4 regions of the Streptomyces sp. NBC_01166 genome follow, and region 4 is predicted to be linked to each of the others. Evidence: riboswitches for the same ligand, from Rfam matches in the RefSeq annotation. Region 4 holds a riboswitch; each other region holds the start of a gene.

Region 1 (7,743 bases), 2.7 Mb from region 4:
GAGGCGTCGAAGGCGCTGCACATCGACGTCAATCCGCGCTACGGCAGCTGGGACAACCAGAAGGTCCAGCTCAGCACGTACAAGGCTCCGTGGATCACCCAGGTCACGCCCGTCCAGGGGCAGGAGCCCGAGGCAGGCGCCTGATCCAGGGCCTCTCGTTCGGATCAGGCTGGTCTCGCGTGCCCCGGCACCGCTCGGTGATCCAGCCCGATCCAAATGAAAGACCCCGGTCCGACCGGAGGTAGGTTCGGGGTGTGAACGCTGAAGACCCCGGCCGTATCGTCCTGCTCACCGCCAGCCACCGGGTCGCCCCCGGTCTGCTGTCCTGGCCCGCCTGGCAGACGCTGCACGCGGCGGACCGCGTGCTGTGCGCCGAGCCCGGACATCCGCAGCTGCCGTATCTGCGGGAGGCGGGGGTGGCCGTGGAACACACCGCACCCTCGGCCGAGGAGCTGGTGGACGACTGTGCCGGCGGCCGGACCGTCGTGGTGCTGGTGGGCGGCGAGGGGAACCAGCCGCTCACCGACGGCCTGGCCCGGCTCGGCGGCTCGGGCCGGGTACAGATGCCGGACCTGGAACTGCTGCCCGGTTCGTACGACCTGCCCGGCGCGCGGCTCCTGGACCTGGTCCAGGTCATGGACCGGGTCCGGCTCGAATGCCCGTGGACCTCGCAGAAGACGCACGAGGGCCTCGCGAAGTACGCCATCGAGGAGGCGTACGAACTGGTCGAGGCCATCGAGGACGGCGACCGCGAGGAGCTGCGCGAGGAGCTCGGCGACGTCCTGCTCCAGGTCGTCTTCCACGCCCGGATCGCGCAGGAGGACCAGGAGGAGCCGTTCGGCATCGACGATGTCGCGGCCACGATCGTCGAGAAGCTGATCCACCGTCATCCGCATGTGTTCGGCGACGAGACCGCCGAGACCCCGGAGGACGTCCACGCGCACTGGCTCCGTACGAAGGCGATCGAGAAGCAGCGCGAGTCGGTCACCGACGGGGTGCCGCTCGGCCAGCCCGGCCTGGCGCTGGCCGCCAAGCTCGGCAGCAGGGTCCGGGCCGCGGGCCTCGACGCCGCACTCCCCGAGGGCGACGGGATCGGCTACCGGCTGCTCGCTCTCGCCGTGGAGGCCGAACAGGACGGCACCGACCCGGAGGCCGCCCTGCGGGCCGCCGCCCGCGCCTACCGGAACGCGATCCGGGCGGCTGAAGGTCTCGGAGCCGCTCCGGATGGCGTGGAGGAGTGAACGACAGCCCCGGGACGGCCCCCACGCCCGACGCAGCGCCCGAACTCTTCACCTGGGAGTTCGCCACCGACCCGTACCCCGCCTACGCCTGGCTCCGCGAGCACAGCCCCGTGCACCGCACGAAGCTGCCCAGCGGTGTCGAGGCCTGGCTGGTGACCCGCTACGCCGACGCCCGGCAGGCGCTCGCCGACACCCGGCTCTCCAAGAACCCCGCCCACCACGCGGGCTCCGCGAACGCCAAGGGGAAGACGGGCATCCCCGGGGAGCGCAAGGCGGAGCTGATGACGCACCTGCTGAACATCGACCCCCCGGACCACACCCGGCTGCGCCGGCTCGTGTCCAAGGCGTTCACTCCGCGCCGGGTCGCGGAGTTCGCGCCGCGCGTGCAGGAGCTGACGGACCGCCTCATCGACACCTTCATCGAGGAGGGGAAGGCGGACCTCATCCATGACTTCGCGTTCCCTCTGCCGATCTATGCGATCTGCGACCTGCTGGGCGTGCCCCGGGAGGACCAGGACGACTTCCGCGACTGGGCGGGCATGATGATCCGGCACGGCGGCGGACCGCGCGGCGGTGTGGCCAGGTCGGTCAAGAAGATGCGCGGCTATCTCGCCGAACTCATCCACCGCAAGAGGGAGAATCCCGGCGACGACCTGATCTCCGGGCTGATCCGGGCGAGCGACCACGGCGAGCACCTCAGCGAGAACGAGGCGGCGGCGATGGCGTTCATCCTGCTCTTCGCCGGCTTCGAGACGACCGTGAACCTCATCGGCAACGGCACCTACGCACTCCTGCGCAACCCGTCCCAGCGCGAGCGCCTGGAACGCTCGCTGGCGGCCGGGGAGACGGACCTGCTCGCCACGGGCATCGAGGAGCTGCTGCGCTACGACGGCCCGGTGGAGCTCGCGACATGGCGTTACGCCACCGAACCCGTGACGCTGGGAGGGCAGGACATCGCGGCGGGGGACCCGGTCCTCGTGGTGCTGGCCGCCGCCGACCGGGACCCGGAGCGGTTCCAGGATGCGGACACCCTGGATCTCGCGCGCAGTGACAATCAGCACCTCGGATACGGGCACGGCATCCACTACTGCCTGGGGGCGCCGCTGGCCCGGCTGGAGGGCCAGGTGGCGCTGGCGACCCTGCTGCGGCGCCTTCCCGACCTGCGGCTTGCCGCGGAACCTGCCGATTTGCGCTGGCGCGGCGGGCTCATCATGCGTGGACTGCGCACGCTTCCCGTCGAGTTCGGTCCGGGGCATCCGCCGGAAAAAAGTGACAGCCTGTCAACTCTGTGACTTTCACGTGATCTCCGCTGCATCGACTTGTGACACACGTTCGAGTACGGCTAGGTTCACCGTTCGACTCACCCGTCACACGTCAGTCACACGGAAGGCAATCCCATGGGCTCCGCGACCGGCAGACACCGTCGCCCTCGTCAGGCACCCGCCATCGTCGTCGCCGCAGGCGTCACCGGGTCGGCCATCGCCATCCCGCTGCTCAGCGCGGGCGGCGCGCAGGCCGCCGACGCGTCGACCTGGGACCGGGTCGCCGAGTGCGAGAGCGGTGGCATGTGGAGTGCCGACCTCGGCAACGGCTACTACGGCGGCCTGCAGCTCTCGGAGGACACCTGGTCGGCCTACGGTGGCACGGCGTACGCGGCGCGCGCCGACCTCGCCAGCCGCTCGCAGCAGATAGCGGTCGCGGAGAAGATCCTGGATGACAAGGGACCGCAGGCGTGGGCCAGCTGCTCGGTGATCTCCGGGCTCTCCCTGGACGAGGGGCTGCCCGGCGTCGACCCGGGCAGCGAGGAGTCCGCCGAGCCCTCGGCCGAGCCCTCGGATTCCGCGACGCCGTCCGAAACGCCTTCCTCCGACGCGACCGGCCCGGCGGACAGCTCGGACGACGCCGGCGGCCCGGACGACTCCGACGCGAAGGGCGAGGCGGGTCAGGACGCGTCGGACGGCAAGGCGGACGAGGGTGGCGACGACGGCACGACGCCGTCCGCGACTCCGTCCCCCGAGGCCTCCGGGACGTCCGGCGCCCCGAAGGACGACACGGCGACGGGTGGCAAGCACCGAGGCACGCCGGCCCCCGAGGCGAGCGCCAGGCCGGGCCAGGACGACGGGCGTGATTCCGGCCGTCACGCCTCGCGCGGTGAATCCGACGCGCGTCAGGGCGCGGAGGGGACGTACACCGTCCGCGAGGGCGACAACCTCTGGGCGATCGCCGACGCGCAGGAGCTTCCCGGCGGCTGGACCGCGCTCTACGCGGCCAACGAGGACGAGCTGGGCTCCGACCCGGACCTGATCCTTCCCGGCCAGACCCTGGACCTCGGGGCGGACGCGGCGGGCAGCCGGGCGGAGACCGCCGCCAACTGATCAAAAGCGTGAAAACACCCCGAAAGCGGGGGTAGTTCAGAGGCCTATGTCCACTTATGCGTAAGTGAGACATGGGTCTCTTTGCTTCAACTGGTGCGCGCTGTCCGCCCGCTCCGTCCATATTGGCTCCGACCTGCGAAAACGCTCCTCCGCGTGGAGCCGTTACGGGCTGATCACCCGTTATGTCCATCTTTGAATGTGGGGGTTGCGTGTGTTTACGGTCGGAGCCGCTCGCACCGCGGGCACCTTCGACCGTCACGCCGAATCCTGCCGTCGGCCGAAGGGAACCGACGCGTAAAGCGCCGTAGGCAGGAGCGGGGGACCCAGGTAAGCGCCGGACCCGGCCGTCGGAAGACGGGTGGAGACACGGCTAGGGGTGAAGTCGTCCGAAAGTGAGGGCGACCGGGCAACTCACAGGCCCGAACCCGACAGCTCACCTCGTAGGCGTCGGTGAGGAGAACCATGCTGCTTTCCAGCAAGGGCAAGCACCGCCGCCCGTCCAAGGCCGTCCGTGTCGCGACCCTCGCCGGTGTCGCCGGTGCCGCCGTCGCCGTGCCGCTGATGGGCGCGACCGGCGCCTCCGCCGCCTCCGTCGACACCTGGGACGCCGTCGCCCAGTGCGAGTCGGGTGGCAACTGGTCCATCAACACCGGCAACGGCTACTACGGCGGCCTGCAGTTCTCGCAGTCCAGCTGGGCGGCCGCCGGCGGCACCCAGTACGCCTCCCGCGCCGACCTGGCCACCAAGGACCAGCAGATAGCCGCCGCCGAGAAGCTCCTCGACCTTCAGGGTCCGGGCGCCTGGGCCTGCGCCGGCGCCGGTGGTCTGACGAACGACGGTGTGGACCCGGGTGTCGACACCGGCTCCGGCAAGAACGGCGACACGGCCCCGCAGGCCGCGCCCGAGCGCAAGGCCGAGCAGCCCACCACGCGCAGCGAGAAGCGCACGGTCCCCGAGAAGACCGTCACCACCCCCACCGGCGAGAAGGTCGAGAAGGGTGACGGCGAGTACAAGGTGAAGACCGGCGACACCCTCAGCAAGATCGCCGACGCGCAGAAGGTCAAGGGCGGCTGGCAGAAGCTGTTCAAGCTGAACGACGACATCGTCGACAAGGCCGACCTGATCTTCCCGGGTCAGCAGCTTCACCTGAAGTAGTCGGAACCCGAAGCAGTCGGTAGTAACCCGGGGTCTTCCTCCTGCCCCGGAGCCCGGCCCGGCGCGCAGACCCCCCGCGCGCCGGGCCGGGGCCGTGTCCGGACCCTCCGGCGGGGTGCGGACTCGGGCTCGCCGTAGGGGGTGCGTGTTCAACTGTTGTGGTTACTCGTCAGTAGAATTCTGCAGCTTTGCCCGGAATGCAGGCCCTTGGGTCCTTTTTCGTCCCAGGGGACGGGCGTACGGCCGACGGAGCGCGCCGAGCCGGTTAGGCTCGTGGCGCAAGGCCACAGTGACCCTGCACAACCAGTGTCAGATCCCAGAAGGAGATGCCTCGTGCCGTCCATCGACGTCGTCGTAGCCAGGGAAATCCTCGACTCCCGGGGCAACCCCACGGTCGAGGTCGAGGTTGGCCTCGACGACGGCAGCACGGGACGTGCTGCTGTTCCGTCCGGCGCCTCCACCGGTGCGTTCGAGGCCATTGAGCTTCGCGACGGTGACCCCAACCGCTACCAGGGCAAGGGCGTCGAGAAGGCCGTCCTCGCCGTGATCGAGCAGATCGGCCCGGAGCTCGTCGGTTACGACGCCACCGAGCAGCGCCTCATCGACCAGGCGATGTTCGACCTGGACGCGACCGAGAACAAGGGCTCCCTCGGCGCCAACGCCATCCTCGGTGTCTCGCTGGCCGTGGCGCACGCCGCGTCCGAGGCATCCGACCTCCCGCTGTTCCGCTACCTCGGCGGCCCGAACGCGCACCTGCTGCCCGTTCCGATGATGAACATCCTGAACGGCGGCTCGCACGCCGACTCCAACGTGGACATCCAGGAGTTCATGATCGCGCCGATCGGCGCCGAGTCCTTCTCCGAGGCCCTGCGCTGGGGTGCGGAGATCTACCACACCCTGAAGAAGGTCCTGAAGACCAAGGGCCTGTCCACCGGTCTCGGTGACGAGGGCGGCTTCGCCCCCAACCTCGAGTCCAACCGCGCCGCCCTCGACCTCATCCTCGAGGCCGTCAAGGAGGCCGGTTACGTCCCGGGCCGCGACATCGCGCTCGCGCTCGACGTCGCCGCGTCCGAGTTCTACAAGGACGGCGTCTACGAGTTCGAGGGCAAGTCCCGCTCGGCCGCCGAGATGACCGAGTACTACGAGGAGCTCGTCTCCGCGTACCCGCTGGTCTCCATCGAGGACCCGCTGTACGAGGACGACTGGGCGGGCTGGAAGGTCATCACCGACAAGCTCGGCTCCAAGGTGCAGATCGTCGGCGACGACCTGTTCGTCACCAACCCCGAGCGCCTCGCCCGCGGCATCGAGGAGGGCTCGGCCAACGCCCTGCTCGTCAAGGTCAACCAGATCGGTTCGCTGACCGAGACCCTGGACGCCGTGGAGCTGGCCCAGCGCAACGGCTTCAAGTGCATGATGTCCCACCGCTCCGGTGAGACCGAGGACGTCACCATCGCCGACCTCGCCGTCGCCGTGAACTGCGGCCAGATCAAGACCGGTGCCCCGGCCCGCTCGGACCGCGTCGCCAAGTACAACCAGCTGCTGCGCATCGAGGAGATCCTCGACGACGCCGCTGTGTACGCCGGACGTTCGGCGTTCCCGCGGTTCCGCTTCGAGGGCTGACAGCCCGAGTCCGGAGCACCAGCCTCCGTCCGTCCCCGCATCCGGTCCCGTACCGTGTGCGGGGACGGACGTGCGTAACGGGGAGGCGTGAGACATGGCCGGGAAGGACCGCGACCGGTTCTCCACCGCGACCAGGCTGCGACTGCTCGGTGAGCAGACGGCGGCCCGCGTCTACCGGTCCCAGAACCGCCGCCAGGCCCGCCGCTCCAGGCTCACCGGGCGGGCCGCGTTCCTGGCGCTGATCGTCTGCTCCCTGGTGGTCGCCCTCGCGTATCCCATGCGGCAGTACATCTCCCAGCGCGACCAGATCGCCGACCAGGAGAGGCTCTCGCGAGAGGCGCACCAGCGGACCGAGGAGCTGCGTGACGAGAAGGCGCGGCTCAAGGACGACGCGTACATCCGCCGTCTCGCGCGCCAGCACCTGCACTACGTGCTGCCCGGCGAGACCGGTTATACGGTGGTCGACCCGGACGCGGCCGAGGTGCGCCGGGGTGAGCCGGGGGCGACGGGGCGGCCCTGGCACTCGAACCTCTGGGACGGCGTCGACAGCGCGGACCGCGAATGACCCCGTCCCGGCGCCGGGTTCCGTACCCGCGCCGCGTCTTCTCCCCGTACCGATTCATACAGTCCGACCGATGACATTCAAGGCAGGCATGGACACGCCCCCTCCGCAGACCGAATCCACCACGCCCACCGCCGCGGACATCGCCGCGTTCGAGCTCCAGCTCGGCCGGCCGCCGCGCGGGCTGCGCGCCATCGCGCACCGCTGCCCCTGCGGTAACCCGGACGTGGTCGAGACACAGCCCCGTCTGGAGGACGGCACGCCGTTCCCGACGACGTATTACCTGACCTGTCCGCGTGCCGCGTCGGCGATCGGCACGCTGGAGGCCAACGGGGTCATGAAGGAGATGACCGAGCGGCTCACCACGGACCCGGAGCTGGCCGCCGCCTACCGTGCCGCGCACGAGGACTACATCGCGCGCCGCGACGCCATCGAGGTCCTGGAGGGCTTCCCGAGCGCGGGCGGCATGCCGGACCGGGTGAAGTGCCTGCACGTCCTGGTCGGCCACTCGCTGGCGGCGGGCCCCGGGGTCAACCCGCTGGGCGACGAGGCGATCGCGATGCTGCCGGAGTGGTGGGCGAAGGGGCCGTGCGTCACGCCGTGCGGTTCCGACGACGCCGGGCCCGACGTTTCCTGATCCGCCGCGGTACACGTACAACCACAGGAGCCCCATGACCCGCGTTGCCGCCATCGACTGCGGTACCAACTCCATCCGGCTGCTCGTCGCCGACGTGGACCCCGCCACCGGAGAGTTCACCGAGCTCGACCGCCGGATGCGGATCGTCCGGCT
Region 2 (7,743 bases), 100 kb from region 4:
TTCACACACCCCCGTCCCACCAGGTGCGAGAAGCAGTGGAAGCGGAGTGCGGACATGTCGCATGTCGAGACCGAGACAGCCGGCCAGCCCGAGTGCTGGCGCCGTGCCGCGGAGGTCGCTGCCGACCGGAAGGCGGCCCTGCCCGCCGCCGGTGAGCGCATCGCCGTCGTCGGCTGCGGAACGTCGTATTACATGGCGCAGGCGTACGCCTCGCTCCGCGAGGCTTCCGGACAGGGCGAGTCCGACGCCTACGCCGCCTCGGAGTTCCCGTTCGGGCGCACGTACGACCGGGTCGTCGCGCTGACGCGGTCGGGGACGACCACGGAGATCCTCGGCCTGCTGAACCGACTGCGGGGCGCCACCCGGACCGTCGCCGTCACCGCGGACCCGCGGACCCCGGTGATGACCGCGGCCGACGATGTGGTGGTCCTCGACTTCGCCGACGAACGGTCCGTGGTCCAGACGAGGTTCGCGACGACCGCGCTGACGCTGTTCCGCGCCCATCTCGGGCTGCACACCGAGGACGTCGTACGGGACGCGGAGACCGCGCTGGCGGAGCCGCTGCCCGAAGGGCTCCTGGAATGCGACCAGTTCAGCTTCCTGGGGCAGGGGTGGACAGTGGGGATCGCCAACGAGGCGGCGCTCAAGATGAAGGAGGCGTCCCTGTCCTGGACGGAGTCGTATCCGGCGATGGAGTACCGCCACGGCCCCATCAGCATCGCCACGGCCGGGACGGCGACCTGGATGTTCGGCGCCGCTCCGGAGGGGCTGCGGGAGCAGGTGCTGGCGACCGGGGCCCGCTGGGTGGAGAGCGGACTGGACCCGCTGGCCGACCTGGTCCGGGTCCAGCGGCTGGCGATCGCCCGAGCGGCGGCCCGTGGCCTCGACCCCGACCTGCCGCGCCATCTGACCCGGTCGGTGGTGCTCGGCACGGCTCCGGGAGCCTGACGGCTCCACGGCGTGCCTGAGCACCGGGCCGGCCGTCCGGCCCGGTGCTCAGGCATGCCCCGAAGAGGTCAGGCCTCTTCGAAGTAAGCGTCCAGCGCCTCGTCGAGCTCCGCCGTCCACCCCTTGAGGTCGCCCCGGGATCCGGCCTCGACCTCGGCGTTGAACCACCGGCGGCTCGACAGGTGGACCGTCACGGTGAACCGGCGCCCGAAGCGGCCGGTCTTGACCTCGACCGCACCGATCTCGGCCCAGTCGAACTCCGCCTCCTGGTCGTCGAGGCGGAAGCGAACGCCGTCCGCGTCCACCCTGATGGATCCGCGCCGGTCGCTGACCTCGAAGACGGGGCCGTCCTCATCGACGGCGCTCCTGCCGGCGGGCACGGGCTCGGCCTCCGGGGCCGTCCCGCCGGCCGGGGCCTCGTCGTCACCCCCGGCCGTGTCGTCGGAGGCCTTGTCGTCCACGGCGGCGTCCTCGGGGGCGGCCGCGGACTCGTCCGGGGCCCCGTCGGCGAGCGCGTCCGCAGTCCCGGTCTCCCGGGTCTCCTGGGCCTCCTCGGGCTCCTGGGGCGCCGCCTTCTCCGCCTCCGTCCGCGCGGGGACAGGGGCCGTCAGGCCAGGGATGTACGCCGGGTCTGTCCCTGCGGCGAACTCGGGCTTGGTGTTCGAATCTATGCGCTGCTCCACGGCGGGCAGTATGGACGACGAACCTGTACGAAACCAGTCACCCGCACCCCGCCCGGCCTGTCGGCGACACCTCGGCCGTCGTGATGCCGACGGCGCGGGGGCCTCCGGAGCCGATCGGCCCGCCGAAAACGGACGACGGGTGGTGCGGGTTCCGCCGAACCCGCACCACCCGTCACTACTGTCCCTCTGTCACACGCCCGTGCGGCAGCGGTCCCGCCTGGGCGAGGCTCAGTAGGCCCCGAAGACGTTGTCGATGGAGCCGTACCTGTCCGCGGCGTAGTTGCACGCGGCCGTGATGTTGGCGACCGGGTCGTAGCTGTCCATCGACGTACCGGGCACGTGGTAGGCCTGGAAGGTCGGGTCGATGACCTGGAGCAGACCCTTGGACGGCACGCCGTTGATCGCGTTGATGTCCCAGTTGTTGATGGCCTGGGGGTTGCCCGCGGACTCGCGGATGATGTTCCGGTGGATGCCCTCGTAGCTGCCGGGGATGCCGTGCTCGGCCATGACGGCGAGCGACTCCTTGATCCAGCCGTCGAGGTCGTTCGTGTACGAGACCGGCTCGGCGGCCGGAGCGGCCTCGGCGGCGGCAGGTGCGCCTTCCGCGGCGGTGGGGGTGCTCGTGCGCTCCGACCGGTCGGCGCGGTCGGCGCCCTCAGAGGCACGGTCGGACGAGGCGGAGGCCTTGGATTCGGCCTTCCCACCCTTGTCCGCCGACTTGTTCTCGGCCTTGCCGCCGATGGTCAGCTTCAGACCGGGGTGAATCAGGTCGGGGTTTCCGCCGACAGCCTTCTCGTTGTTCTCGTACAGGGCCTTCCAGCCACCGTTCACGGAATGCTCGCGTGCGATCTTCGCAAGGGTGTCACCCAAGATCACGGAATAGGTGGTGGACTTGGACTTCTGCGCGGCAATTCCCTTGCCGGACGCGGCAGTCGACGTCGCAGCCTTTTCCACGGCGGCCGGCTGGGCCGGGGCCGCGAAGGCTCCGGTCGCACCGATCACAGGGAGGGCCAGGACGGCTCCGCCCGTGCTCACGGCGATGATGCCGCGGGTGAGCGAACTGGTCCTGGAACGACGGTGCTTACCGTTTTCGGGCATGCTGAATTCCTCTCCGTCGCCTGCGAAGTGAGCTGTCGGGTTCGGGCTGGAGATGCCCGGCCGCATGCGAATGCGACTTCACCCCGAGCCGCTCCGGAAACCGGATCGGCGCTTACTTGGGTCCCCCGCTCCTGCCGTACGAGAAGTGGTCGGGTAACCGGACGGCGGCAGGATTCGGCGTTCCGCCCGGAGTGATGGTGACCGTAGGCGAGAAATAGGGAAAGGAACAAGCCTGGCGCGATGATCACAATTCATTCGCAAGATCAATTCTCGGGAATTCATGTAATCCACCCCACATCGCGTCGCCCATTTCTCTTGGCGCAGAAGGGAACCGACTACCGCACCCCTGCGTCCGGGACCCATGAAGTGACCCTGGTCACGGAGTCCGATTCGGGCGTTTTGCGCCCGCGCGAAGGCCCCAGGTCACACGAAATGGCCTTTTATGGATTACAGGATTAATTCCAAAAAACTACCTCAAATCGGGCATACGACTCACAGCTGAGGCTCAGGCGCATACCGAGGGCGCCCGCGTGGAACCGATCCGCCTATGACTGAAAGCCCTCTCGCCTCGGCGCCCCGGATCACCGTCCTGCCCGTCCAGCCCGGCCATCCCCCCTTCCGGATCGTGGAGATCGACGGAGAGGTGATCGGGAGTGCGACGGCGATGACGGATGTGCTGATCGCCGCCGCGGCGGCCGGCATTCCGGTCCACGACCTCGACGACCCGGCCGTCATCCGCTGGGTGGGCGGCGGCAAGCTCACCTGGAGGCCGCACTGAGACGGGGCGGGCGGGGGGCGTCGACTCAGGCGCCCGGCGGAAGCCCGCAGGTCGCGCAACGGACCTGAGAAGGATTCGCAGATGCGAGGCTGACTTCATGAGTACCTTGCAAATGCAAGCCGTTGAGCCATATCGTGCAGCACATGCAGACCTATACCATTGGGCAGGCGGCACGTCTTCTCGGCGTGAGCCCGGACACCGCCCGCCGCTGGGCGGACGCGGGCCGGGTAGCGACCCATCGCGACGAGGGCGGGCGCCGCCTCATCGACGGCCGTGATCTGGCCGCGTTCTCGATCGAGGTCGGTCAGGCCTCCCCCGGCGAGGAAGAGGTCCCCTACACCTCGGCCCGCAACGCCTTCCCCGGCATCGTCACCGCGGTGAAGCTGGGCGACGTAGCGGCACAGGTCGAGATCCAGGCCGGCCCGCACCGCCTCGTCTCGCTGCTCACCCGGGAAGCCGTGGAGGAACTGGGACTCGAGGTCGGCATGCAGGCCACGGCCCGCGTGAAGTCGACCAGCGTGCACATCGACCGCACCTGACGCGGCATCTGCCGTCCGGGTACGGCGGCATGCCCAGGAGGTGCCGGCCCGGGTGGTGCGAGGGTGACCGTAGCCGGGAGTCTGTCAGCCCATCAGTCCGGCGGCGAGTGTCGCCCCCAGTTCCCAGCACGCTTCCGTGTCGGCCTTGCCCGGCTCACCGGTGACAGTCACGGCGTCGGCCGTACGCCGCCATCCGAGGCCCGTGGTGATCGTCTCGATGCCCCGTACGGCGCCGGTGACGTCGTTGCCGCCGTGCACGTAGTAGCCGAAGGGCCGGCCCTTCGTCCCGTCCAGGCACGGGTAGTAGACCTGGTCGAAGAAGTGTTTCAAGGCGCCGGACATGTACCCGAGGTTCGCCGGGGTGCCGAGGAGGTAGCCGTCGGCCGCGAGCACGTCGGAGGCCGTGGCGGAGAGCGCCGCCCGTCGCACGACCCGGACGCCTTCGATGTCCTCCGTCGTCGCGCCGGAGAGCACCGCCTCGAACAGCGCCTGGCAGTTGGGCGAGGGGGTGTGATGCACGATCAGCAGAGTGGCCACGCCTTGAACCTACCCGCTCACCGATTCCCGCGCCCCCGTCGAGGGACGCGGGTCCGCGGGGCGCGGACGTCCTCTCAGCCGGCGGCGCGGAAGCCGCGCAGCCGGAGGCTGTTGCCGACGACGAAGACCGACGAGAACGCCATGGCCGCACCGGCGATCATGGGGTTGAGCAGGCCGGCGGCGGCGAGCGGGAGGGCCGCCACGTTGTAGGCGAAGGCCCAGAACAGGTTCGAGCGGATCGTGCCCAGCGTCCTGCGGGAGAGCCGGATCGCGTCGGCGGCCACCCGCAGGTCCCCGCGTACGAGAGTCAGGTCGCCGGCCTCGATGGCGGCGTCCGTGCCCGTCCCCATGGACAGGCCCAGGTCCGCCTGGGCGAGCGCGGCCGCGTCGTTGACCCCGTCGCCGACCATGGCGACGCTGCGTCCCTCCGCCTGGAGCCTCTTGACGACCTCGACCTTGTCCTGCGGCATCACCTCGGCGATGACCTCGTCGATGCCGACCTCGGCCGCGACGGCTGTGGCGACCGCCTTGTTGTCACCGGTCAGCAGGACGGGGGTCAGCCCGAGGCCGCGCAGCCGCCGGACCGCTTCGGCGCTGGTCTCCTTGACGGCGTCGGCGACTTCCAGGACCGCACGCGCCTCGCCGTCCCAGGCCACCGCGATCACGGTCCGCCCGTCCTGCTCGGCCAGGTCCTTGGCCTTCCTGAGCTCCTCGGGAAGTTCGATCGACCAGTCGGCCAGCAGCTTCTCCCGGCCGACGAGGACCGCACGGCCCTCGACGACGCCCTGCACACCGAGGCCGGGGACGTTGGTGAAGCCCTCGGGCGTGGGCAGCGCGCCCACGGTCCCGGCGGCGCCCTCGGCGACGGCCCGGGCGATCGGGTGTTCGGAGGAGTGCTCCAGTGCGCCCCCGAGGCGCAGCACTTCGGCCTCGTCCGTGGAGGCGGCCGCGTGGACCTTCAGCAGCGTCATGCGGCCCGTGGTGACGGTGCCCGTCTTGTCGAGGAGGATCGTGTCGGCCCTGCGGGTGTTCTCCAGGACCTCCGGTCCCTTGATCAGGATGCCGAGCTGGGCCCCGCGGCCGGTGCCGACGAGCAGGGCGGTGGGTGTGGCCAGGCCCAGTGCGCAGGGGCAGGCGATGATCAGTACGGATACGGCCGCCGTGAAGGCCGCGGTGAGTGCCGCACCCGAGCCGAGCCAGAAACCGAGCGTGGCGAGCGCCAGCCCGATGACGACCGGCACGAAGACCGCGGAGATCCTGTCGGCAAGGCGCTGCGCGGAGGCCTTGCCGCTCTGGGCCTCTTCCACGAGCGTGGCCATCCGGGCCAGCTGGGTGTCGGCGCCGACCCTGGTGGCCTCGACGACCAGGCGGCCGCCGGCGTTGAGGGTCGCCCCGGTGACGGAGTCACCTGTGGAGACCTCGACGGGCACCGACTCGCCGGTCAGCATCGAGACGTCGACCGCCGAGGAGCCCTCGACGACGGTCCCGTCCGTGGCGATCTTCTCGCCGGGGCGGACCAGGAAGCGGTCCCCCACGTGCAGACCGGCCGTGGGCAGGGTGATCTCACGGCCCTCGCGCAGCACGGTGACTTCCTTTGCGCCCAGCTCCATGAGCGCCTTGAGGGCGGCGCCCGCCTTGCGCTTCGAGCGGGCCTCGAAATACCGGCCGGCCAGGATGAAGGCCGTCACTCCGGCGGCGGCCTCCAGGTAGATGTTCCCCGCTCCGTCGCCGCGGCTGATCGTGAATTCGAATGGATGCGTCATGCCCGGCATCCCGGCGGTTCCGAAGAAGAGCGCCCACAGCGACCAGAGGAACGCCGCCGATGTGCCGACCGAGATCAGGGTGTCCATGGTGGCCGCACCGTGACGGGCGTTGGTCCAGGCCGCACGGTGGAAGGGCCAGGCCGCGTAGGTGACGACCGGGGCGGCCAGCGTGAGGGAGAGCCACTGCCAGTACTCGAACTGGAGGGCCGGGATCATCGCCATCGCGACGACCGGCGCGGCGAGCAGCACCGCGGTGACGAGCCGCTGGCGCAAGGACCGCAGCTCGCCGTCGGCGCGCTCGTCCTCGCCCCGGCCGGCGGCGGGCTCGCCGGAGCCGCCGGGCTCGGGGAGGGGTGGGGCCGGGCGCCGGGCTGTGTAGCCGGTGGCCTCGACCGTGGCGATCAGGTCGTCGACCGAGACGTCCCCGGCGAAGTCGACTCTGGCCTTCTCCGTGGCGTAGTTGACCGTGGCCTCGACCCCCTCCATGCGGTTGAGCTTCTTCTCGATCCGCGCCGCGCACGAGGCGCAGGTCATGCCGCCGATGGCGAGCTCGACCCGGTCGGCGCCGGTAGTGGCTGAAGTCATTTACTGCTCCTCGTCCGAACGGAACCCAGTATACCCCTCACGGGTATCTTTCCCGTCGGTCAGGTATACCCCCCACCCGTATGCATCGCAAGCCTCATCAGCATCACTTGCAGATACCCCCCACGGGTATATGGTCTGAGTCGTCGGACCGTCGCGAGCCCTCCACGCAGAAGGCAACAGGAGCAGTCATGAATCCCGCCGCGAAGATCACCGCGTTCACCGCCGCTCTGGCCGCGTCGTTCGGCGCCGCATACGGCATCGGAGCCGTCACGGACCCGGGTGCCGGCACCACCGAGCCTTCCAGCCGCACGGAGAGTGCGGCGCCACACTCCGAGGGCAGCCGCACCGGGCCTCCGGCCGGGGGCCTCCAGATCTCCGAGGGCGGTTACACGCTCGACCTGAGGACCCCACGCGTGAAGGCGGACCGGCGCAGCGAGCTGCGCTTCGCCGTTCTCGACCGGTCGGGCGGTCCGGTCACCGACTTCCAGCGTGAGCACGACAGGGAGATGCATCTGATCCTCGCCTCCCGCGACCTGGCGACCTACCGCCACCTGCACCCCACGCGGGCGGCCGACGGTACGTGGAGCACCCCCGTGGAGCTGCCCGCGGCCGGCGACTACCGGGTCTTCGCAGATTTCACGCCGGCCGACAGGAACGCCGTGGACCTGACCCTGGGTGCAGATCTGGCCGTGTCCGGGACGCACAAGGAGGCGGAGCTCCCGAAGCCCGCTCCGACGACCGAGGTCGACGGGTACACGGTCTCCCTGAACGGCACCCTGCGCCCCGGCGTGCCGGAGCACCTCACCTTCACG
Region 3 (7,743 bases), 1.3 Mb from region 4:
GCCGTCCTCCCTCAAGCTCCGCAGCCGCTGGGCGATGCTGCAGGCCGCCCGCAAGGGGCTCTTCGCCCAGATGGTGGTCGTGCCGCTGCTCCAGAAGCACCGGATCCTCACCCAGGTCTCCGGTGATCACCTGGAGGTGATCAAGCTGATTCCGCCGCTGGTCATCGGGGAGCCGGAGGTCGACCGTTTCGTCACCGCCTTCACCGCCGTCATGGACGACGCACACAGCGGGGGCGGGCTGATGTGGGACTTCGGCAGGACACTGGTGAAACAGGCCGTGGTCAACCGCTGATGTTGCCTCTGAGGCAAATTATTTGCCTCAGAGGATAAATCCTGGCCCAATGGAGGCATGAATCCTCCTGACGGAGGGGTGGCCGACGAGCTCCCGGGGGTCGCGCCACGCCTACGCGACCTGCGCCGCAATCGCGGCCTCACCCTGGAGAGCGCGGCGGGACGGGCGGGGCTCTCCCCGGCCCACCTCTCCCGGCTCGAAACGGGCCGGAGGCAGCCTTCGCTGCCGATGCTGCTCGGCCTCGCCCGGGTCTACGGTACGACCGTCTCCGAGCTCCTGGGTGAGATGCCGCCCGAACGTGACGCGATCGTCCGCGGCGGCCCGCCCGCCGGCACGCCCCGCTCGAACGAGCCGGGCGGCTGGCTCTACCGGCAGGCGGGCGGGCCGGGCCGCGCCATGCAGGCGCTGCACGTCCGTGTCCCGTACGGCGTGGAGGACGACCTCGTGCGCGTCCACCCCGGCGAGGAGTGGCTCTACGTCCTCGACGGCAGGCTGCGGGTCGTGCTCGGCGAGACCGTGCACGACCTCGATCCGGGGGACAGTGCGCACTTCGACTCGCTCACCCCGCACCGGATCGCGGCTCTCGACCCCGGCGGGGCGCGACTGCTCTTCGTTCACACGCTGCTGCAGAGCCCGGCCGCCGAGTTGTGCCTGGGCAGCGGGATCCACCGGCTCTGAACCCGCACACCCGTACCGTGCGCCCCCTTCGCCACCCCGGCCCGAGCGGCCGGTAGAGAGGACTGTCATGTCCGATTCGGAGTACTACGACCCGCTCACCCCGCGCAGGCCGAAGAGCAAGGACACGCAGGAGCGGCGGATGCCCCGCGGCGTAGTGATCCGGCTCTTCGCCTATCTCGTGGCCGGACACGTCATCGCGGGCTTCCTCTTCCTTCTCTTCACCGTGGCCGGCAAGGGCTGACGCCCGGCGTCACGCGCCCTCGACGAGTCGGGCACGCAGCTTCGCGCGGGTCTCGGCGCTGATCTTCAGCCCTTCCAGGAGATACCGGTCCGTGCTGCCCCAGATCTCGTCGATGGTCTCGAACGCCGCGGCGAGGTATTCGGCACGGGCGCCGAAGAGCGGATTGAGCAGTTCCATCACCTCGTCGGACATCCCCACCGCTGAGGTGTCGCTGCGGCGCACCTTGTAGCGGCGGTGCGCGTCGTTCGACTTGAGGTAGTCGGCCTCGATGGCCTCCTTCTCGACGCCGACCGCGAGCAGGGAGATCGCGATCGAGAGGCCGGCCCGGTCCTTGCCCGCCGCGCAGTGCATCAGCGCCGGCACGCTGTCCTCGGCCAGCGCGTGCAGCACACGGCTGTGTTCGGCGGTGCGGTCCTTGATGATCGAACGGTACGAGGCGATCATCCGCCCCGTCCCCTTGCCGTCGGCCAGGATCGAGCGCAGCTGCTGGATGTTGCCGTCGCGCACCAGCCGCCAGAACTCCGCGCCGTCCGCCGGGTCGGAGAGAGGGATGCTGACATTCCGGACGCCGGGCAGCTCCACGTCAAGACCGTCGAGCTTGTGGTCCGCCGCGTTGCGGAAGTCGAAGATCGTGTGCAGCCCGAGCCCGGCGAGGAAGGCGGCGTCGGCCTCCGTGGCGTGGGCGAGGTGGCCGCTGCGGTAGAGGCGCCCGTACCGCACGGTGCTGCCGTCGACGGTCGGAAGCCCGCCGACGTCGCGGAAGTTGCGAACACCGGTCAGGTCGATGTCCGTCGGCTCGGGGCCGACCGGCGGGACCTCTGGCAGCTGCGTCACAAGGGCTCCTGGGGTGTCGGGCGTCGGCGCCGCTCGCCGACGGGGGCACGCCCGCGACGATACGACATGGCTGCATCGGACAACTGTCTCGGCTGCCGTGGTCCTGGTCTCCCTGGGCGGACGAGATCGCGTCATGTCCGTATTGGTGTATTTAGCAGAACATGCCCCGCTTGTGCGGGAGATGAGGTGAGGCAGGTGAGCGGGATCATATCCGTGACGGTGTGTGGTGAGGGTGCCGGGGGGTATTCCGGACGCCGTGCGGAAAGCCAAGATCGGTAATCCACGGAGTGTGACGGGAATTCCGCGCCGGAAATGAAGCGTGGATTCCGGTCCGGAATCCACGGCTTGTTCGCGACGTCCCCGCTCGCTTACGGTCACGGTCAATCCGGACGGAACGCCTAATCCTGCCGCCGCCCGGAATCCGCACCGACTCACGTGTGGCAGGAGCGGGGGAACCAGGTAAGCCGCCGGCCGGAGGGATCCGGTACGGCTCGGGGTCAAGACGCGCACCGCGCGGCCGGGCATCTCCAGTCCGAACCCGACAGCTCACCTCGCAGGCGCCGGAGAGGAAATCCCCATGCCCGCAAAAGGCAAGCACCGTCGTACGAAGACCGGCCCGATCTCCCGAGGCGTCCTTGCCGCAGGGACCGGCGGCGCCGTTCTTGCCCTCCCGCTGATCGGCGCCACCGGCGCACACGCCGCCGAGCAGGCCGCGCCGGCCGCCAAGTCCGCCTCCGCGCACAGCGCCCCGGCCTCGGCGAAGAGCGCCCCGAAGACCTACTCCGTGGTCTCCGGCGACTACCTGGCGAAGATCGCGGGCGACCAGAAGATCAAGGGCGGCTGGCAGAAGCTGTACCAGGACAACCGTGACGTCGTCGGCGAGAACCCCAGCCTGATCCTCCCGGGCATGAAGCTGACCCTCGGCGCCAAGGCTTCCGGCTCCGCCGAGGCCGCGCCCTCCAAGTCCGCCCCGTCGGCGGCGAAGAAGGCCGCTCCGGCCGAGAAGAAGGCCGCACCGGCCGAGGCGACGTCCGCTCCCGCGGCCAAGACCGCCGACACCGGCGCGTCGGAGGAGAGCACCGGCTCCGGCTGGGTCACCCCGGTCGAGAACGCCAACGTCACCACCCAGTACCGCGCCTCGGGCGCCAGCTGGTCCAGCGGCTACCACACCGGCTCCGACTTCCAGGCGGCCTCCGGCACCAGCGTCCGGTCCATCGGCCCGGGCACCGTGGTCTCCGCCGGCTGGAGCGGCTCGTACGGCAACGAGGTCGTCATCCAGCACAGCGACGGCATGTACTCCCAGTACGCCCACCTGTCCTCGCTCGAGGTCTCGGCCGGTCAGACCGTCACCGGCGGCCAGCAGATCGGCCTCTCGGGCACCACCGGCAACTCCACCGGCCCGCACCTCCACTTCGAGGTCCGGACCGGCCCGAGCTACGGCTCCGACGTCGACCCGATCGCCTACCTGCGTTCGCACGGCGTCTCCATCTGAGACACGCCATCCGAGGGTGTCATCCCGGGCTGAAGGGGAGGGGCGGTGCGCGCTTGCGCACCGCCCCTCCCCTTATTCCGGCTTTACCAAAAACTGACCGGGTGGTCTTTCTCACCACCCGTCAACCCCTTATTACGGTCGCGTAGGTCACAATCGAAGGTGCAAGATAAGCCCTTGTGGCAGACGATTCGAGAAACAAACAACGAGGCATCATCGGGTCGTACGCAGCGATTGGCGACAGCTTCACCGAGGGCGTCGGAGACCCCGGCCCCGGCGGGACACTCGTCGGCTGGGCCGACCGGCTCGCGGTGCTCCTCGCGGACCAGCTCCCGGTTCCCGGCGCGGTGGTCGCCCCCGCGGACGACACGCACGGCAACTTCCGGTACGCCAATCTCGCCGTACGCGGACGGCTCCTCGACCAGATAGTCGAGGAACAGGTCCCCCGCGCCAAGCAGCTGGCACCTGATCTGGTGAGCTTCTGCGCCGGCGGCAACGACATCCTCCGTCCCGGCTCCGACCCGGACGATGTGGCAGAGCGCTTCGAGCGTGCGGTCGCCGACCTGACGGAGGCGGTCGGCACGGTCATGGTCACCACCGGCTTCGACACCCGTGGCATCCCCGTGCTCAAGCATCTGCGGGGCAAGATCGCCATGTACACCGCCCATGTCCGGTCCATCGCCGACCGCTACGACTGCCCGGTGCTGGACCTGTGGTCCCTGCGGTCCGTGCAGGACAGGCGGGCGTGGGACAACGACCGGCTGCACCTCTCGGCGGAGGGACACACCCGCGTCGCGCTGCGGGCCGCCCAGGTCCTCGGCCTCCAGGTGCCGGCCGACCCCGACCAGGTGTGGCCCCCGCAGGTACAGCGCGGAGCGCTCGAGGTCCGGCGCGACGACATCCAGTGGGCGCGCGAATACCTCGTCCCGTGGATCGGCCGCCGACTGCGCGGGGAGTCCTCCGGGGATCACGTCGAGGCCAAGCGCCCCGACCTCCTGCCGCTCTGACCGCTCGGCCGCTGCCCCGTCGTCGGGGGCCGGCCACGGGGAGCGGACGCCGGGCCGGGCCCGGCGGAACGAGCCCGTCCGATGCGGATACCCGCACCGGGCGGGCAGGTATCCGCTCCGGTAGGCGCAGCAGCGCCTGCCCCTCAGGCGGTCAGGACCTCGTGGTCGATGCCGAGTTCGCGGGCGAGCGCCTCCTCGGTCCACTGCAGCATGGTGGCCCGGGAGAGCGGACCCGCGTACGAAGTCATCTGGACGGCCAGCCCGTCCAGGAGCGCTGTCAGCCGCCAGGCCACGGACATCGGGTCGTCGCAGTGGAACTCGCCCGCCGCGGCCCCCTCTTCGATCACCTCGGCCAGCTCGGCCTTCCACTGCTGGTCGAGGTCTCCGGCCACCTCGCGCAGCACCGGGTCACGGAGGGCGGAGGCCCAGCCCTCGATCCACAGCCGCCAGCCCTTGGCCTGTCCGGTCGGCGCGTACCAGCGCACGGCGGACCTGAGCCGCCGGACCGCGCTGGTGCGCCGGGTCAGCAGCTTGCGCAGATGGGCGAGATCGGCCTCCGCCGCGTACGCGAACGCGGCGGCCACCAGTTTCTCCTTCGACGAGAAGTGGTAGAGCACCAGCGCGTTGCTCACCCCGAGAACGGCGGCCACATCGGCGATCCTGACCGCGGACACGCCCCGGACCTCGATCTGCTCGACGGCAGCTCGCAGGAGCTCCTCACGTCGCTCCGCCACACTCAGCCGCACTCTCGCCACGCCGTTACCCTAACCAACGCTCCGGCGCCGGCATCCGGCCCCCGTGCCCAGGGCCTACCGGTACCAGCCGAACCGCTCCGCCATCACCGGCAGACGGTCCGCGACGAGCGCGTGCGCCGCCGCCCGCGGGGTGCAGCCGTCCGCGGCCGCCCGCTCCAGGACGCGGTCCGTCAGGACGCGCATCGAGCGGCGGGTGTGTCCGAACGCCTCCTCCGCATCGGGTCCGATGTCCCCGAACAGCGTCCACCACCACCACGCGTTCGTACCGGAGTTGACGACCACATCGGGGAGAACCGTGATTCCGCGCTCGGCCAGCAGTGTCTCCGCTTCCGGGAGCACCGGCATGTTGGCCGCCTCGACCACCCAACGGGCCGTGACCGAGGCCTGGTTCACGGCGTCCACGGCGTACGACACCGCGGCCGGGACCAGCACCTCGACGTCGGCGGCCAGCCAGGCGTCGGCCGGCAGCTCCTGGTCCCCGTCGCCCAGCGCGCGCCGGTCCACCGCCCCGTGTGCGTCCCGGGCGGCCAGCAGTGCCTCGACGTCCAGGCCGGCGGGATTGGCGATGGTGCCCTTGATGTCCGCGACCGCGACGACGGACAGTCCGGCCCGGGAGAGGAAGCGGGCCGTCGCCCCGCCCATGGTGCCGAGCCCCTGGAGGGAGACCCGGGCACCGAGGTGTGGCACACCCGCCCGGTCCAGTGCGGCGAGCGTGGATTCCGCGACCCCGCACCCACCGACCAGCTCGTCCAGCCCGATCCCGTCAACCGTGACCGCGAAGGCGTCCGCGAGCCGTCGCCGTGCGCCCACCTCGTCGTCCAGCAGGGGATAGACCGCCTGGACCGTGGAGACGAGGCCGGCCTCGGCCGCGGCCCGGTCGACGAGATCCTGGCTCAGCCCGAGATCCTCGCCGGTCGTCCAGACGTTCTCGATGTACGGACGCATCGCCCGCAGGAAGCGGACGAGCACCCCGTAGGCGGCCGGATCGCGCGGGTCGCAGTCGATGCCTCCCTTGGACCCGCCCAGCGGGATGTAGCGCGTCCGCGGGGCGCCGGCGTCGAAGTGCAGGGCCTCCTTCATGGTCATGCCCCGTGCCAGGCCGGCCACCTCCGCGAGAGTGCAGCCCTTCCTCATCCGCAGGCCCCCGCTCGACACCCCGCGCACCAGCCGGTCGACGACGAGGTATCCCTCGGTGCCGGTGACGTGGTCCGTCCAGGTCAGGGACACCAGCGGGGCGGGGGAGAGGGACTGCATCGGGCGGCTCCTGGATTCACCTGGGTCGATTTACTGAACAGCGAGTCAGTATCAAGAGGGTGGGACGCGGCTGTCAACGCGTGTGGAACACCGGATGTGACATCGTCGTACGCCCGATGCGGAATCCTGCGGGGGGTACGGACGTTGGAGTCGGCATGACGGAACCCTCGCGTGCGGCGCTGCTACGACTCTTCGGGGAGTACGACGGCGGGGTGCTGGTCACCCTCAAGCGTGACGGCAGGCCCCAGCTGTCCAATGTGAACCACGCCTATTACCCCGAAGAAGGGGTGATCCGCGTGTCCATCACCGAGGGGCGTGCGAAGACCCGCAATCTCCGCCGGGACCCGCGTGCGAGCTACCACGTGACCAGCGAGGACCGGTGGGCCTGGACCGTCGCCGATGTCACCGCCGAGCTGACCCCGCCCGCCGCCGACCCGCACGACGCGGTCGTGGAGCAACTGGTCTCCCTCTACCGGGACGTGCGGGGTGAGCACCCGGACTGGGACGACTACCGCCGGGTGATGGTCCAGGACCGCAGAGTCGTCCTGACCCTGCGGATCGAGCATGTGTACGGCCAGCCGCGCGCCTGAGGCGGGACCCCACGTGGCACGGTTCGGGCGATCCCTGACTGTGCTCCGTTCACCGCCGAGCTCTCGCTCCGTCCTGAATCCAGACCATAATGACGACACCGACTCCCTCAGGAGATGTTGTGACCGGCGCCGACAACCAGCCTTCGCTCCGTACCAGACTCCGCTCGCTGCGCCCCGACGCCTTCGGCGCGGACCCGGCGGGGGTGCGGATGGAGCGGATCCGTCGCTCGCCCAATTTCGCCGACGGTGTCTTCCAGAACCCGGAGGGGGCGCGGACCAGGCCTTCCGGCTCCATGCTCGAATTCGCCAAGGTGTACTTCCATAAGGAGCAGCGGGCCCGCAGGTCCCCTCTCGGCACCGTGCCGGTCCATGCCACGACCTTGGCCGATCTTGCCGCGCCGCCGGCGACGGGCCTGCGGGTGACCTGGCTGGGCCACTCCAGTGTGCTCACCGAGATCGACGGCCGCAGGGTGCTGTTCGACCCGGTCTGGGGCGAGCGCTGTTCACCGTTCGCCTTCGCCGGGCCCAAGCGGCTGCACCCGGTCCCGCTGCCGCTCGCCTCGCTCGGGCCGGTCGACGCCGTGGTGATCTCCCATGACCACT
Region 4 (7,743 bases):
CGTACGGCGTCGGGGAACTGGTGTCGGCGGCCTGCTCGTCGGTGTGGCTCACGATGAAGCGCGTGTCCGTCAGCACGAGGACCGTGACATGGCGTCGGACCTCGTTGGAGTCGAAGGTGGTCTCCTGGTGCACCAGGTACGAAGCGACCGGCTCCCCGCCGACGGCGGCCTCAACCGCCTCGGCCACGAGGGCCGGGTAGTAGCCGCTGCGCTCGATCGCCGCGCGCAGCCCCTGGGTCGTCGTACCGGTCTTTGCCATGGGAACCATCCTACGGGGGGCCGGTGACTGCCGGGGACGCTGTGCGGGGTCCGTGGGCGTTCAGTAGCTGGGGAGCCGACGGGGGCCGAGGTCGCTGCGGGCGGGGGGCGGGGCGAGCCGGACGCTCGCTCCGAGCACCGTCAGGCCGTGCGTGGCGACGACGACGGGTTCCAGGGCGACCGAGACCACCTCGGGGTGGTCGTCGACCAGCCGGGACACCCGCAGCAGGAGCTCTTCGAGCGCCGCGGTGTCCGCCGGAGCGGCACCACGCCAGCCGAACAGGACCGGAGCCGCCTTGATGGAGCGGATCAGCTCCGCCGCGTCGCGGTCGGTGGCGGGGACGAGACGGTGAGCCGTGTCGCCCAGGAGCTCGGAGGGTGCGCCGGCCAGGCCGAAGGAGAGGACGGCACCGGCGGCAGCGTCGATGGCCGCCCTGACGACGGTGTCGACACCCCTGGGCGCCATGGCCTGGACGACGGGCCTGAGTTCGGCGGGCGTGCCCAGCAGATCGGTCAGTTCGTCGTACGCCCGGCGCAGCGCGTCCTCGCCGGCGAGATCGAGCCGGACACCACCGAGGTCGGCGCGGTGCCGGAGATGGGGGGCGGTGGTCTTGAGGGCCACCGGGTAGCCGATCTTCTCGGCGGCGGCGACGGCTGCCTCCCGATCGGGGGCGGGGAGCGCCGGCCGTACCGTGACGCCGTAGCGCGCGAGCAGCTCACGGGCCTCGTCATGGGTCAGCGGACGGCCGCGCGGGTCGGGGCTCGGACCGAGCAGCGTCTCGATCAGCGCGGCGGTCCCGTGCTCGTCGATGGTGTCGTCCAGGAATTCGGGCACCCTGCCGGGGGCGGCCGCCTGGCGCCGCCACTGCGCGTACCTCACCGCCTCGGCGAGCGCGCGTACGGCTCGCTCGGCGGCGGGGTAGGCGGGGATGCGCCCGGCGGAGGAGCCGCCCGCACTCGTGTCGGTCGCGGTCGGCGCTGCTGCGCCCGCCTCCGCCCGGGGGGCGGGGGCGGGCGGGCTCGGGGCTGCCGCGGGGCCGGCCGGCCGCCGGGTCCCGCGCGGGGCGGCCGTGCTCGCGGCGGCGGCGAGGGCCTGCGCCAGTCCGCCCATCTCCACGTGCACCACGGCCACGGGCTTGGCGGGGCCGTCGGCCGCCGCCTCGCGCAGGGCGGCGGCCAGGACCTCGCCGTCACCGGTCTCCGCCTCGCCGTTCTCCCCCACCCAGGGGATCGCGGTCACGATCACGGCGTCGCACGTCCGGTCGGCGAGGGCCTCGGCCAGCGCGTCACGGAAGTCCTGCGGGCTCGCCACCGTGGTGAGGTCGCGGGGCGGGCGTGGGCGGAGCCCTTCCGCCATGCAGGCGTCGTAGGTGAGGAGGCCGAGCGACTCCGAGTTGCCCAGGATCGCCACGCGGGGGCCGTCCGGCAGGGGCTGGCCGGCGAGGAGGATGCCGACGTCGACCATCTCCGTCACGGTGTCGACGCGGATCACGCCCGCCTGACGCATCAGCGCGGAGACCGTCGCGTCGGGGATACGGCTGACGGGCACCGCGTGGCCCGGCGGATTGGACCCGCTGTGCCGGGCGCCCTTCACCACGACCACCGGCTTCACGGCGGCCGTCCGGCGGGCGAGCCGGGTGAACTTGCGCGGGTTGCCCAGTGATTCGAGGTACAGCAGGGCGACATCGGTGTCCTGGTCCTCGTACCAGTACTGGAGGAAGTCGTTGCCGGAGACATCGGCGCGGTTGCCCGCGGAGATGAAGGCCGACAGCCCGGCGCCCCTGCGGTGCAGACCGGACAGGACGGCGATGCCGATGGCGCCCGACTGGGTGAAGAGCCCGATGCGCCCGGCCTTGGGCGACTCGGGGGCGAGGGAGGCGTTGAGGCGGACCGTGCCGGACGTGTTGATGATGCCGAACGCGTTCGGGCCGATGATCCGCATGCCGTAGGAGCGTGCCTGCCGGACCAGTTCCCGCTGCCGTTCCCGGCCTTCGGTGCCTCGCTCGGCGTAACCGGCGGAGAGGACCACGAGTCCCTGGACGCCGTTCTCGCCGCAGTCGGCCACGACCTCGGGCACCCGGTCGGCCGGAACGGCGACGACCGCGAGATCGACCCGCTCGCCGATCTCGCCCACCGAGCGGTGCGCGGGCACCCCGTCGACCGTTCCCGTACCGGCGGCGAAGGAGGTGTTCACGGCGTACGTGCGCCCGGTGAAGCCCGAGCCCAGGAGGTTGCGCAGGACGGTCCGGCCCACACCGCCGGGCGCGCGGCCGACGCCGATGACCGCGACGGAACCGGGGGCCAGCAGGCGCTGCACGGAGCGCGCCTCGGCCCGCTGCTCACGGGCGCGCTGGACGGCGAGGGACTCGGCCGTGGGTTCCAGATCGAGGGTGAGGTGGACGGAACCGTCCTCGAAGCTGCGCTGCTGGGTGAAGCCGGCGTCCCGGAACACCTTGATCATCTTGTTGTTGGCGGGCAGCACCTCTGCGGCGAAACGGCGGATCCCCCGCTCCCTGGCCACCGCCGCGATGTGTTCGAGGAGGGCGGACGCCACGCCGCGGCCCTGGTGGGCGTCCTGCACGAGGAAGGCGACCTCCGCCTCGTCGGCGGGGGCCGAGGCGGGCCTGCCCTGCTCGTTGATCCGGTCGAAGCGGACGGTGGCGATGAACTCGCCGCCGATCGTGACGGCCAGTCCCACCCGGTCGACGTAGTCGTGATGGGTGAAGCGGTGCACGTCTCGGGCGGAGAGACGCGGATACGGGGCGAAGAAGCGGTAGTACTTCGATTCGTCGGACACCTGCTCGTAGAAGCTGACCAGCCGCTCGGCGTCGTCCGTGGTGATGGGCCTGATCCGCGCGGTGCCACCGTCGCGGAGCACCACGTCCGCCTCCCAGTGGTCGGGGTACGCGTGATGCGGACTCTGCTCCGGAGTGGGCTCCATGGGCAAAGCCTACGGCTCGTGGCACCGGTAGCGGCGGGATCCGGGCAAGGGCACGCTGGGGGTGCCGGCGGACGGCGGACAGGCCGGTGACGGTGCCGGGCACGGCAGCGCGCACTGCATGAGAGACTGGTCTAGACAACCCATTGTTACGTGAAGGGCAGAACCATGGCTGAGCGCCGCGTCAACGTCGGTTGGGCCGAGGGCCTGCACGCCCGCCCCGCTTCCATCTTCGTCCGTGCCGCCACGGCCTCCGGCGTCCCCGTGACGATCTCCAAGGCCGACGGCAACCCGGTGAACGCCGCCTCCATGCTCGCGGTGCTCGGCCTGGGCGCCCAGGGCGGCGAGGAGATCGTGCTCGCATCCGAGGCGGACAACGCCGAGGCCGCCCTGGACCGTCTGGCCAAGCTGGTCGCCGAGGGGCTCGAGGAGCTCCCGGAGACCGTCTGATTCCGGTCACTTCGAACCGGAATTTTTTCTGCGGAAAAGCCGCGGCACCCCCGACCGGGAGCCGCGGCTTTCCTGTTTCCCGAAGCGGAGCGGGCAGAGCTCCGGAAAGCATGGATCAGGGCAGCAAAAAGAAAGCCCTCCGATAATTACTCTCTTTGTATACGGCGCAATTGTTAATGACGGACTCCCGCGATGTTTACGGGGTGTTGCGAAGTCCTCACCCGGGCCTGGCCGGGCGCGTGCCCAGGCGCGCGCCGCAGCCGGTGGGCCGCTGTCGCCCGCTCGGCGTGCTGGACGGCGAGCGCCCTGGCCCGCTCGGTGTCACGGCGGGCAACGGCGTCGACCAGAGCGCCGTGCTCGGCCCAGGAGTCCGCGGGGCGGACCGGCTGCTCGACCGCGTACATCCAGGCGATCTTGTGCCGGAGCTGGGTGAGCAGCGCGATCAGCGCGGGGCTCCCCGAGGCCTGCGCCAGCGTCTCGTGGAACCAGCCCCCGAGGGAGCGCAGGTCCTCCCCCTCGCCCCGGCGCACCCGCTCCTGGCCCAGTCTGACCAGACCGCGGAGCACCTTGAGATGCGCCTCGGTGCGGCGCTGCGCCGCACGTGCGGCCCCGAGGGGCTCCAGGAGCATACGTATCTCCAGGAGATCGGCCGCCTCCTGCTCGGTGGGCTCGGCGACACAGGCACCCGCATGCCGGCGGGTGACGACGAACCCTTCGGACTCCAGGGTGCGCAGCGCCTCGCGTACGGGGACGCGGGAGACGCCGTAGCGACGCGCGAGCACCTCTTCGGTGAGGCGGCTGCCGCGTTCGAAGACACCGGAGACGATGTCGTCACGGATTGCCGTGCATACCGAATGCGCGGGAATGCGCATGTCCGAACCTCCGCCTTAATCCCCGCGAAACGCGGCCGATCGACGCCTGTTCTGTGACTCTATTGCAACCGGCCGGAATTTCCGATGGCGGGGTGGAATCCATGGATATCTTTTGGCCAGGGAGCACTTCCGCGGGGCTTCGGCACGCGTCGCCCCGGGACACGGCGAAGGCCCCGGCGGTGCCGGGGCCTTCGTCGGAGATCGCGGTGCGGCGCGGGGTCAGACCTGGACGCCGTGGGCGCGGAGGTAGGCGACGGGGTCCATGTCCGAGCCGTACTCGGGGGTGGTCCGGGCCTCGAAGTGAAGGTGCGGCCCGGTGGAGTTGCCGGTCGAGCCGGAGAGACCGATCTGCTCGCCGGAGCCGACGCTCTGGCCGACGGAGACGCCGATCGAGGAGAGGTGGCCGTACTGGGTGTACGTGCCGTCCTTCATCCTGAGCACGATGTTGTTGCCGTAGGCGCCGCCCCAGCCGGCCTCGACGACCGTACCGGCGCCGACCGCGACGACGGAGGTGCCGGACGCGGCCTGGAAGTCCACGCCGGAGTGGGAGCCGGAGGACCAGAGCGCGCCACCGGACTTGTAACCGGTGGTGACGTGGGAACCGGCGACGGGGAGGTGGAAGGCGTTGAGCCGGGCGCGCTCGGCGGCGCGGGCGGCGCGCGCCTTCTCCTCACGGGCCTCCTTGGCGCGGGCTTCCGCCTTGCGCTTGGCCTCGGCCTTCGCCTTCGCTTCGGCCGCGGCCTTCGCGGCGACGTCGGCCTGGTGCTTCTGGGCCTTCGCCTGAGCCTCGATCTGGGCGGCGAGGGTGGTGTCGAGGGCGACCGTCTGGGTCAGGCCGGTGCCGCCCGCGGCGACCTCGGAGTCCGCGGCGAGGGCCGGGGAGGCCGTGGCACCGAGTACGCCGGTGGTGGCCAGGGCGGCGACGCCGGCGACCTTGGCGCTCTTGCGCGTCAGGCGGCTCGGGGCACGGTGCTTCCCGGTGGCACGGATGAACGCCATGGAGGGGCTGGTCCTTTCCTTCCTTCTCGCCTACCGGGTTAGCTGACGGGTTCGGAGCAGGAAGGTCTCCTACGGCCCCCTGCGCCTCCGACGAGGTACAGGGATCCGATTCACCCCAGGGACTACATGGGTCCCCGGCTCCCCAGGCTCGCGCCTGACGGGGACTCGGCGATGGCTGTCCGGCGCCGCGGGCGCGGCAGTCGTCCGGCGGACAGCCGCGCCGACGCTAGATCGGGGGACTTTCCCCCGCCAAACGGAAAGGGCCTTTTGTCGCACATCCCACAGGATGTATCGCAATCTTCTCCGCAATACGGACACATGACAGAACCCCGGCGGGAGTGCAGCCGCCGGGGTCCGTCATGTCCGGTTCTGTCAGCCGCTGACGACCGACACCTCACCGATACCGAGCGCCTCCACGGGCTCCTTGATCTGAGCGGCGTCCCCGACCAGGACGGTGACCAACCGGTCGACCGGGAACGCGTTGACCACGGCGGCGGTCGCCTCGACCGTGCCGGTGTCGGCCAGGCGTGCGTACAGCTTCGCCTGGTAGTCGTCCGGGAGGTGCTGCTCCACCTGGTCGGCCAGGGTGCCCGCGACGGACGCCGCCGTCTCGTACTTGAGCGGGGCGACGCCCACGAGGTTCTGCACGGCGGTCTCCCGCTCGGCGTCGGTGAGCCCCTCGGCCGCGAGGGTGCGCAGGACCTTCCAGAGGTCGTCCAGCGCGGGCCCGGTGGACTCGGTGTCGACGGAGCCGCTGATGGCGAGCATCGCGGCACCCGCCGCCCCGGACGAGGAGTCGGGCGCCGTCGAGCGCAGCACCTGTCCGAAGGCCCGGACGCCGTAGGTGTAGCCCTTCTCCTCACGCAGCACACGGTCCAGCCGGGAGGTCAGGGTGCCTCCCAGGCAGTACGTGCCGAGGACCTGGGCGGGCCACACGCTGTCGTGCCGGTCCGCGCCGATCCGGCCGATCAGCAGCTGCGTCTGCACGGCTCCCGGGCGGTCCACGATGACCACACGGCCGGTGTCGTCCGCGGTGATCGGGGGCACGGGCCGGGCCTGGCCCGCATTGCCCGACCAGTCGCCGACGGTGTCGGAGAGCAGCGCGTCCAGGTCCACGTCGGTGAGGTCGCCGACGACGACCGCCGTCGCCGTGGACGGGCGGACATGGGCGTCGTAGAAGGCGCGTACGGCGGCGGCGTCGATCCGCCGGACCGTCTCCTCGGTGCCCTGGCGCGGGCGCGACATCCGTGCGGTGGCGGGGAAGAGCTCCTTGGAGAGCTGCTTGGCCGCGCGCCGGGCCGGGTTGGCCTGCTCGTGCGGGATCTCGTCGAGGCGGTTGCCCACCAGGCGCTCGATCTCGCTCTCCGCGAAGGCCGGGGCCCGCAGGGCCTCCGCGACCAGGCCGAGGGCCTTGGTCAGCCGGGAGACCGGTACCTCCAGGGAGACGCGGACACCCGGGTGGTCCGCGTGGGCGTCCAGCGTGGCGCCGCACCGCTCCAGCTCGGCGGCGAACTCCTCCGCGGAGTGCTTGTCCGTGCCCTCGGACAGCGCGCGCGCCATGATCGTGGCCACACCGTCCAGGCCCTCGGGCTCCGCGTCCAGCGGGGCGTCGAGGAAGATCTCCACGGCGACGACCTGCTGGCCGGGCCGGTGGCAGCGCAGCACGGTCAGCCCGTTGGGCAGGGCGCCGCGCTCGGGCGCGGGGAAGGCCCAGGGCCTGGCCTCGCCGGCGGTCGGCTGCGGGTGGTACTCCATCGCTACTCCAGTCACGGCGGCGTCGGTCACTTGTCGGCCCCTTCGGGCGCGTCGGTGCCCTCGGTCTCGTCGGCCGGTTCGACCGGCTCATAGACCAGGACCGCACGGTTGTCGGGGCGCAGGTGCGCCCGGGCGGCTGCCTTGACCTCGTCGGCCGTCACGTCGAGCACACGGCCCACCGCGGTCAGGGCGAGCTGCGGGTCGCCGAACAGGACCGCGTACCGGCACAGTTCGTCCGCGCGGCCGGCGACCGTGCCGAGACGGTCGAGCCACTCGCGCTCCAACTGCGCCTGGGCGCGCTCCATCTCCTCCGGCGTGGGGCCCTCCTCGGCGAAGCGGGCCAGCTCCTCGTCGACGGCCGCCTCGATCTGCGGCACCTCGACGCCACCGGACGTCTTGACGTCCAGCCAGCCGAGCGACGGCGCGCCGGCCAGCCTGAGCAGCCCGAATCCCGCGGCCACCGCCGTACGG

What was found. Region 4 has a riboswitch for cyclic di-AMP ahead of OG379_RS28750 (M23 family metallopeptidase). Riboswitches for the same ligand answer to the same signal wherever they lie in the genome.
Region 1: linked by a shared signal. The riboswitch ahead of OG379_RS16225 (transglycosylase family protein) and the one ahead of OG379_RS28750 (M23 family metallopeptidase) in region 4 are both predicted to bind cyclic di-AMP.
Region 2: linked by a shared signal. The riboswitch ahead of OG379_RS29190 (transglycosylase SLT domain-containing protein) and the one ahead of OG379_RS28750 (M23 family metallopeptidase) in region 4 are both predicted to bind cyclic di-AMP.
Region 3: linked by a shared signal. The riboswitch ahead of OG379_RS33875 (peptidoglycan DD-metalloendopeptidase family protein) and the one ahead of OG379_RS28750 (M23 family metallopeptidase) in region 4 are both predicted to bind cyclic di-AMP.

Annotation. Positions count from the first base shown of each region.
Region 1 is NZ_CP108613.1:3,541,760-3,549,502, reverse strand. Features, by position in the region: gene OG379_RS16245 (SurA N-terminal domain-containing protein) at 1-144, shown strand, start outside; gene OG379_RS16240 (nucleoside triphosphate pyrophosphohydrolase) at 255-1,241, shown strand; gene OG379_RS16235 (cytochrome P450) at 1,238-2,533, shown strand; gene OG379_RS16230 (transglycosylase family protein) at 2,639-3,616, shown strand; cyclic di-AMP (ydaO/yuaA leader) riboswitch at 3,907-4,078, shown strand; gene OG379_RS16225 (transglycosylase family protein) at 4,079-4,771, shown strand; gene eno (phosphopyruvate hydratase) at 5,105-6,391, shown strand; gene OG379_RS16215 (septum formation initiator family protein) at 6,486-6,956, shown strand; gene OG379_RS16210 (DUF501 domain-containing protein) at 7,045-7,590, shown strand; gene OG379_RS16205 (exopolyphosphatase) at 7,625-7,743, shown strand, end outside.
Region 2 is NZ_CP108613.1:6,337,100-6,344,842, reverse strand. Features, by position in the region: gene OG379_RS29200 (SIS domain-containing protein) at 55-948, shown strand; gene OG379_RS29195 (hypothetical protein) at 1,017-1,631, opposite strand; gene OG379_RS29190 (transglycosylase SLT domain-containing protein) at 1,860-2,729, opposite strand; cyclic di-AMP (ydaO/yuaA leader) riboswitch at 2,734-2,919, opposite strand; gene OG379_RS29185 (hypothetical protein) at 3,277-3,507, shown strand; gene OG379_RS29180 (helix-turn-helix transcriptional regulator) at 3,651-4,046, shown strand; gene OG379_RS29175 (flavodoxin family protein) at 4,131-4,583, opposite strand; gene OG379_RS29170 (heavy metal translocating P-type ATPase) at 4,658-6,931, opposite strand; gene OG379_RS29165 (hypothetical protein) at 7,120-7,743, shown strand, end outside.
Region 3 is NZ_CP108613.1:7,492,082-7,499,824, forward strand. Features, by position in the region: gene OG379_RS33855 (aspartate aminotransferase family protein) at 1-292, shown strand, start outside; gene OG379_RS33860 (helix-turn-helix domain-containing protein) at 350-970, shown strand; gene OG379_RS33865 (DUF6126 family protein) at 1,038-1,211, shown strand; gene OG379_RS33870 (tyrosine-protein phosphatase) at 1,221-2,045, opposite strand; cyclic di-AMP (ydaO/yuaA leader) riboswitch at 2,460-2,618, shown strand; gene OG379_RS33875 (peptidoglycan DD-metalloendopeptidase family protein) at 2,623-3,537, shown strand; gene OG379_RS33880 (SGNH/GDSL hydrolase family protein) at 3,714-4,541, shown strand; gene OG379_RS33885 (TetR/AcrR family transcriptional regulator) at 4,685-5,296, opposite strand; gene OG379_RS33890 (Glu/Leu/Phe/Val dehydrogenase dimerization domain-containing protein) at 5,351-6,550, opposite strand; gene OG379_RS33895 (PPOX class F420-dependent oxidoreductase) at 6,706-7,140, shown strand; gene OG379_RS33900 (MBL fold metallo-hydrolase) at 7,260-7,743, shown strand, end outside.
Region 4 is NZ_CP108613.1:6,237,424-6,245,166, reverse strand. Features, by position in the region: gene OG379_RS28770 (DUF5998 family protein) at 1-259, opposite strand, end outside; gene OG379_RS28765 (GNAT family N-acetyltransferase) at 320-3,199, opposite strand; gene OG379_RS28760 (HPr family phosphocarrier protein) at 3,365-3,646, shown strand; gene OG379_RS28755 (GntR family transcriptional regulator) at 3,820-4,518, opposite strand; gene OG379_RS28750 (M23 family metallopeptidase) at 4,738-5,517, opposite strand; cyclic di-AMP (ydaO/yuaA leader) riboswitch at 5,530-5,698, opposite strand; gene OG379_RS28745 (M16 family metallopeptidase) at 5,890-7,272, opposite strand; gene OG379_RS28740 (pitrilysin family protein) at 7,299-7,743, opposite strand, start outside.